DNA from 2 places in the Micromonospora sp. NPDC048040 genome. Region 2 is predicted to be linked to the other one. Evidence: riboswitches for the same ligand, from Rfam matches in the RefSeq annotation. Region 2 holds a riboswitch; the other holds the start of a gene.

Region 1 (3,396 bases), on a different contig from region 2:
GATGTTGCGCAGCACGCTCATGTGCGGGAAGAGGTTGAACTGCTGGAAGACCATGCCGACCCGCTGCCGCAGGGCATCCGGGTCGTCGCCCAGCACGCTGCGCCCGTCGAGCAGCACGTCGCCCCGGTCGGGCTCGATGAGCCGGTTGATGGCGCGCAGAAGCGTGGACTTGCCCGAGCCGGACGGGCCGATCACGCAGGCCGTCGCGCCCCGCGCGACGTCCAGGTCCACGCCGCGCAGCACCCGGTGCGACCCGAAGGCCAGGTGCACGTCGCGGACGCTCAGGCTCACCGAGGTCGTCGTGTCGATGCTCATCGCTGGTTTCCTCCCGCCGCGCCCGGCAGCGCCAGGTCGAGGTCGTCGTCGGCGTCGGCGGGCGCGGCGGCCTGCCGGCCGTGCCGCAGCCGCCGGTCGATCCAGTTCACGACGTGGGTCAGCGGCACGGTCAGCGCCAGGTAGAACAGGCCGGCCAGCAGCAGCGCCGACTGGTTGCCGGTGTTCGCCGCGTAGTCCTGCCCGATCCGGAACAGCTCCCGCTGGCTGGCCAGCAGGCCGAGGAAGTAGACCAGGCTGGAGTCCTTGATCAGCGCGATCAGCTGGTTCACCCAGGCCGGCAGCACCCGGCGGATGCCCTGCGGCACGATCACCAGGCGCATCGCCTCGCCCCAGGACAGGCCCAGCGCCCGGGCCCCCTCGAGCTGGGCGGCCTCCACCGACTGGATGCCGGAGCGGAAGATCTCGCCGATGTAGGCCGCCGCGATCAGTGACAGCGCCAGGATGCCCAGGGGATACGGGTTGGGGCCCCACACCTCCATGCCCAGCGGCGCCAGACCGACGCCGATGAGCAGGATGGTCGCCGCGGCCGGCAGGCCGCGGAACACGTCGGTGTAGACCCGCGCCGGCCAGCGCAACCAGCGGGTACGCGAGATGCCGGCGACGGCCAGCCCCATACCCAGCACCGAGCCGAGCAGGGCGGCGGAGATCGCGAGGATCAGCGTGTTGGGCAGCCCGACCGTCAGCATCTCGGGCAGCGCCTCGCGCATGGAGTCCCAGTCGAAGAAGGTCTCCCACAGGGTGCTCAACGGATCCATCGTGTTCTCCTACCGTCCCGCTCGCTCGTCGTCCGTACGTGTCAGGAAGCGGCCGAAGCCGACGCCGCCGGCGCGGACGGCACCGCGACCGTGCCGCTGCCCGGCTTGAAGTCGGCGGGGATCGGGCGGCCCGGGTAGTACTGGGCCTGCAGGCGGCTCCACGTGCCGTCGGCGATCACCTCGTCGAGGCCCTTGTTCAGCGCCTCGCGCAGCTTGTCGTTGCCCTTGGCGAACGCGTACGCCGTCGGGGCCGGGCTGAGCAGCTTCCCCGCCACCTTGATCTTGCCGTTGCTGTCGGCGGCCGACTTGTCGCCGATCTCGGCCGGGGCGATCCAGGCGTCGGCGGTGCCGGCCTTGAGCTGGTTGATCGCGCCGTTGTAGTCGGGCACCCGGACCGGGTCGAGGCCCTCGCCGGTGGCGTAGTCGTCCTGGACGGTGCCCTGCACGACCACGACCCGCTTGCCGGCGAGCTGGTCGAAACCGGTGATCGACGAATTGGCCGGCACGTCGAGCCCGAAGTAGCCGAAATCGTAGCCGTTGCCGAAGTCGACGGTCTTCTTGCGGGCCTCGGTGATGGTGATCGAGGAGCTGCCGACGTCGAACTTGCGGTTGTTGACCTGCGAGAGCAGCGCGGAGAAGTCCGTCCCGACGAACTCGACCTTCAGGCCGACCTTCGCGGCGACCGCGGTGAGCAGGTCGTTGTCGAAGCCGGTGAACTTGCCGTCCTTGAGGTAGACGTTCGGCGGGGCGTCGGTGAGCGTGCCGGTGCGCAGCACCCCCGGCTGGAGCAGGTTGTACGGGTTGTCGGTCGCCTCGGACGCGTCGTCGCCGCAGGCGGTCAGGGCGGTGGCGGCGAGGACGGCGGCGACGCCGAGGGCGGCGGCGCGGGTGAGGGCGGGAAGGAATCGCACAGGTGTCTCCGAAAGGGTCTCCGGCGGCGGGCACGGGCGTGCGTCGCCGGCGGTGCGCCCGGTGGGCGTACCGCTGGGGTGGTCCTGGGAAGGGGGTCTGGTGCGTGGCTAGCGCGGGTCGCCGGGGCGACACGAGGCGCTGCAGACCCGCATCATGTCGACGTGGCGGCGCCGGGTCAACGGCGGCGGGGCCGCGGCGGGGACCGTCGGTACGCAGATGCGGAAGGACATGGCTCTCCTCGGTCGTTGCTGACCTGGGAACCAGGCCACGCTTGCACCGAAGCTGCTCCGGTGCCTGGTCTTCACCCGGGGCACCCCTGCGCGGACGAGGGTTGCCGGCCAGCGAGCCGGGGCTTGACGCTGGCGCTCATGACCTGCCGACGAGGCTAGCAGCTCCCGGTGGTGGCGCGTCCAGCCGCTATGACCACCCTCACGTGGCGCCGCCCGGCGCGAGCGGAGACGGTGCCGACCCAGGCGGCGACCCGGGGGCGAACCGAGGCCGCCCCCGACGCCGAGCCCGGTGGCGAACCCGCGCCCAACCCGGGCCGAACCTGCGGGCCCGGTTCCGGGCGGTCACTCCTCGATCGCGCCGCCCACGCGCCGCAGGTGCTGCCGGAAGGTGTAGCCGGGGTCGGTGGCGCGGCAGGCGAGGTAGTCGGCGAACCCGGTCTGCTCGCGCAGCGTCTCGCCGGCGCGGATCCGCCGCGCCTGGACCCGCTCGACGTCCCGGATCCGCTGCGCCGCCGCCAACACCTCCGCGGCGTTCGCGGCGGTGACGAAGAGCACGCCGTCGTCGTCGGCGATGACGAGGTCGTCGGCGCTCACCAGGTGCGGCCCGATCCGGGCGCTGGCGAGCGTCTCCGGCTCCCGCTCGTCGAGGCGGTCCGGGCCCAGCGGCAGGCTGCCATAGCTGAACACGGGCAGGCCGATCTCCACCAGCTCGGGCGTGTCCCGGTGCAGGCCCCACACCACGACTCCGGCGACGCCGGCCGCGGCCCCCTCCAGCACCGCCAGGTCGCCGACGCACGCCTCGTCCGACCGGCCGCCGTTGTCGATCACCAACACGTCCCCCGGGGCCGCGCCCGCGTACGCCTCCAGGAACACGTCGACGCTGCCGTGGTGGCGCACCGGCAGCACCCGCCCGGCGAGGCGGTGGCCGGGGACGACCGCCCGGATCCCGGCCGGCGCCGCGCGCGGTGGCACGCCCAGCCGTACGCAGGCGTCGGCGATCAGCGGCGTGGAGAGGTCGGCGAAACGCTCCGGCATGGGGTCCTCCCGGCGGTGTCCGAGGCGTGGACGGTCATCGTAGGAGAGCCGGCCCGCGCGGCGGCCAGGTCCAATCCGGACCCGCTGGCCCAGGCCGACGACGGCCGAAAGGGCGAGCGCCTGGCGCC
Region 2 (3,396 bases):
AACAGCGATCGCGCCGCCGGACTCACGATCAACAACATGACCGCCGTCAAGGACTCGTGCCGCGTACCCACGGCGAAGGCCGTCGTCACCGTTCCCCCGGCGGGTGCGGAGTCCCGGCAGGGCCTGCTGTGGGACCTGACCGGTGGGCCGACGGACAAGCCGCACGGCCCGTACGTCCTGGACGACGGCGAGCCGCAGGAGGGTCAGCTGTACTTCCGCCGCAACGTCGTCGAGCTGGGCAACGGTCAGTCGAACATGGCCTTCCGTATCCAGCCCGAGGTGTCCACCCACACCTGCGAGTGGCACATCGTCGCCTCCTACACCGACACGACCGGTTCCCATGAGCAACGCATCCCGAGCGGCACCGGCACGCTCACCACCGAGGCCATCCCCTCGCAGCCCGTCCAGTACTTCGAGCGCGTCCCGACCTCGGGGTGGGGCTGCCTCGGCGAGGTGAGTCAGCAGGGTTGCCGGGCCACCGGATCCGTACGGCTACCGAGGCCACCGGCCCACCGACCGGTCCCACGCTGAGCCGGATGCTCGTCACGGCCGGAGCCCGCGCCGGCGGATCGGCCGGCTCGGGCTCGGGCTCGGTACGACCACCGGCGGGACGTCAGCGGGAACGGGGCCTGCGCTTGCGGGTGTCGGGGGAGTCCGGCGCGGTGCCGGAGTCGGCGGTGTCCCCGCCGTCGGACGCGTCGGAAACCCGGGCGTCGGTGTGGCTCAGCTCGGCCAGCGTCGTTCCCCTGAGCTGGTAGACGGCGGTACGCCGGATGCTCAGCTCGGCCATCGGGCCGTCCGCGGGCCGGGTCAGGTAGACCACTGTCGCCCTGCCGTCGCGCACGCTGACGCTCTCCACCGGCGTACGGTCGCCGAGGTCGACCTGGGCCTGGTAGTCCGGCTCGCCCTTGACGTTGCGCCAGGCGGCGAGGGTGAAGAAGCGGCCGGTGCCACCGCCGTCGAGCATGACCACGCCGATCGCGTCGCCCGCGCCGTCGCCGTCGAGGTCGCCGATGGCGCACGGCCGCTGCAACTCCACCGTCGTGCCGTCCCGGTCGGACCAGCGGCCGGCGGCGAGGCGGATCGGGGCGGCGTACCCGCGGTAGCGGACCCGGCTGCTGCCGATCCGGGTGTTGCGCAGTTCGGGGCAGGTGAGCTGGTCGCCGGCGTGGCGGGGGGCCGGGGTCGTCCGGGCGGCGTCGACGTCGTCCCGCTTCGCGCCGGTGCCGGCGGGCCGGTCGGCGGACCGGTCCCGCTTCTTCCGGTTGCCCGTGGAGCAGGCGGTGGTCAGCGCCAGCAGGCAGGCCATGGAGAGCGCCACCACCGGGACGAGCTTGCGACGCATTCGCGCGTTCCTTTCCGTCGATGTGCCTGCACCGTAACGGGAGCGCGCCAGGGGCGCGCCGTCGCTTCGTGGGAGCCCGGACGCGTTGCTCCCGCTGCGCGACGGCGGCGAGTTGGCAGGGTGGATCCGTACCGTCGAGGAGCGGCCGCCCCTGCGGCTCGGCGGCGACTGCGGGATCGCTCACATCCTGGGATCTGTCGTCGATCCGGGCGGCGTCGGTGCTTAAACTCGCAGGCACAACTGCATACCTCATCCAGAGGGGCTGAGGGATACGGCCCGACGACGCCCCGGCAACCACCCCGCGCGCTCACCGCAGAGCGACCGGCGGGGCAGGTGCCAATTCCGTCCCCGCCGCAGAGTGCGATGCGGGGAAAGATGAGAGGACTCTCGACATGACGTCGGCGTTCGCCGTCTCCGGCATCGACACCACCGCCAGCCCCGCCCGCGCCCTGGTCTGCCGCGCCTGTTCGGCCCGCTACCCGCTCGCCGCCCAGCACGCCTGCTACGAGTGTTTCGGCCCGCTGGAGGTCGACTACGACGTCGCCGCGCTGGCGGCGGTCACCCGGGAGCAGATCGAGGCCGGCCCGCAGAACATCTGGCGGTACGCCGCGCTGCTGCCCGCCGGCCAGGACCCGGCGACCAGGGTGACCCTCGACCCGGGCTTCACCCCGCTGGTCGCCGCCCCGCACCTCGCGGCCGAGCTGGGCATCACCGCTCCGCTCTGGGTCAAGGACGACAGCGGCAACCCGACCCACTCGTTCAAGGACCGGGTGGTCTCGGTCGCGCTGACCGCCGCCCGGGCGCTCGGCTTCAGCCGCTACGCCTGCGCCTCCACCGGCAACCTGGCCAACTCGGTCGCCGCGCACGCCGCCCGGGCCGGGGCGCCGTCGGTGGTCTTCATCCCCGGCGACCTGGAGCAGGGCAAGGTCGTCACGACCGCCGTCTACGGCGGCGAGCTGGTCGCCGTCGACGGCTCGTACGACGACGTGAACCGGCTCTGCGGCGAGCTGGTGGAGACGGACGAGTTCGAGGACACCGCGTTCGTCAACGTCAACGTCCGCCCCTACTACGCGGAGGGGTCGAAGACGCTCGGCTACGAGGTGGCCGAGCAGCTCGGCTGGCGGATCCCGGCCCAGGTGGTCATCCCGATGGCCTCCGGGGAGCTGCTCACCAAGATCGACAAGGCGTTCGCCGAGCTGGTCGAGATCGGGCTGGTCGAGGCGCCGGCCGGCGGCTGGAAGGTCTTCGGCGCCCAGTCGGCCGGCTGCAACCCGATCGCCGCCGCCCTGCACGCCGACACCGACACGATCACCCCGGTCAAGCCGACGGGCATCGCCAAGTCGCTGAACATCGGCGACCCGGCCGCCGGCCTCTACGCGTTGGAGGCGGTGCGCCGCACCGGGGGCTGGATGGAGTACGTCGACGACGACGAGATCCGCGCCGGCATCCGGCTGCTGGCCCGCACCACCGGCGTGTTCGCCGAGACCGCCGGCGGGGTGACGGTGGCGGTGCTGCGCAAGCTGGTCGAGTCCGGCCGGCTCGACCCGACCGCGGAGACCGTCGTCTTCAACACCGGTGAGGGGCTCAAGACCCTCGACGCGATCGCCGCCCAGGCCGGCCCCACCCACCGGATCAGGCCCTCGCTGCGCGCCGCCCGCGACGCCGGCCTCCTCGGCTGAGCTCCGAGGCCGGTGACCGCTCGCGGCTCAGCCGCCGGCCCGGCCCGCCCCGGCGCCGGTCGCGCGCCTCGCCTCGACGTCGGCCACCCGGTCCGGTCTGCCACCGGCCGGCGTGGATACGCCGTGCAGGCGGCGTGCGACCGTCGCCGCGACCTGACGGAAGGCGAGCACGGCGGCACGGCGGTCGTGCCGTCGGGCAGCCGCGACGAAGGGCACCGGGGCGACCTCGGACAGCTCCACGAAGCGCAGCTCCGCGAGGGGCGAGAGCCCGCGTGCCGTGCGGGGGCCCACGGCCACCACCGACGGGTCCTGGAGGATCAGGTACGCCATCTCCGCCGGCGAGGTGACCGTCACCCCGCGCTGCTGCGGCGG

Evidence for each region. Region 2 has a riboswitch for S-adenosylmethionine ahead of thrC (threonine synthase). Riboswitches for the same ligand answer to the same signal wherever they lie in the genome.
Region 1: it holds a riboswitch for S-adenosylmethionine, as region 2 does, so the genes downstream of both, ACZ6O2_RS24385 (ABC transporter substrate-binding protein) here and thrC (threonine synthase) in region 2, are expected to answer to the same signal.

Annotation. Positions count from the first base shown of each region.
Region 1 is NZ_JBVJGT010000030.1:67,267-70,662, forward strand. It holds gene ACZ6O2_RS24375 (amino acid ABC transporter ATP-binding protein) at 1-309, opposite strand, end outside; gene ACZ6O2_RS24380 (amino acid ABC transporter permease) at 312-1,091, opposite strand; gene ACZ6O2_RS24385 (ABC transporter substrate-binding protein) at 1,133-2,002, opposite strand; SAM riboswitch class IV at 2,266-2,377, opposite strand; gene ACZ6O2_RS24390 (RraA family protein) at 2,576-3,268, opposite strand.
Region 2 is NZ_JBVJGT010000005.1:81,302-84,697, forward strand. It holds gene ACZ6O2_RS08385 (hypothetical protein) at 1-531, shown strand, start outside; gene ACZ6O2_RS08390 (hypothetical protein) at 614-1,345, opposite strand; SAM riboswitch class I at 1,592-1,727, shown strand; gene thrC (threonine synthase) at 1,738-3,024, shown strand; gene ACZ6O2_RS08400 (LysR family transcriptional regulator) at 3,052-3,396, opposite strand, start outside.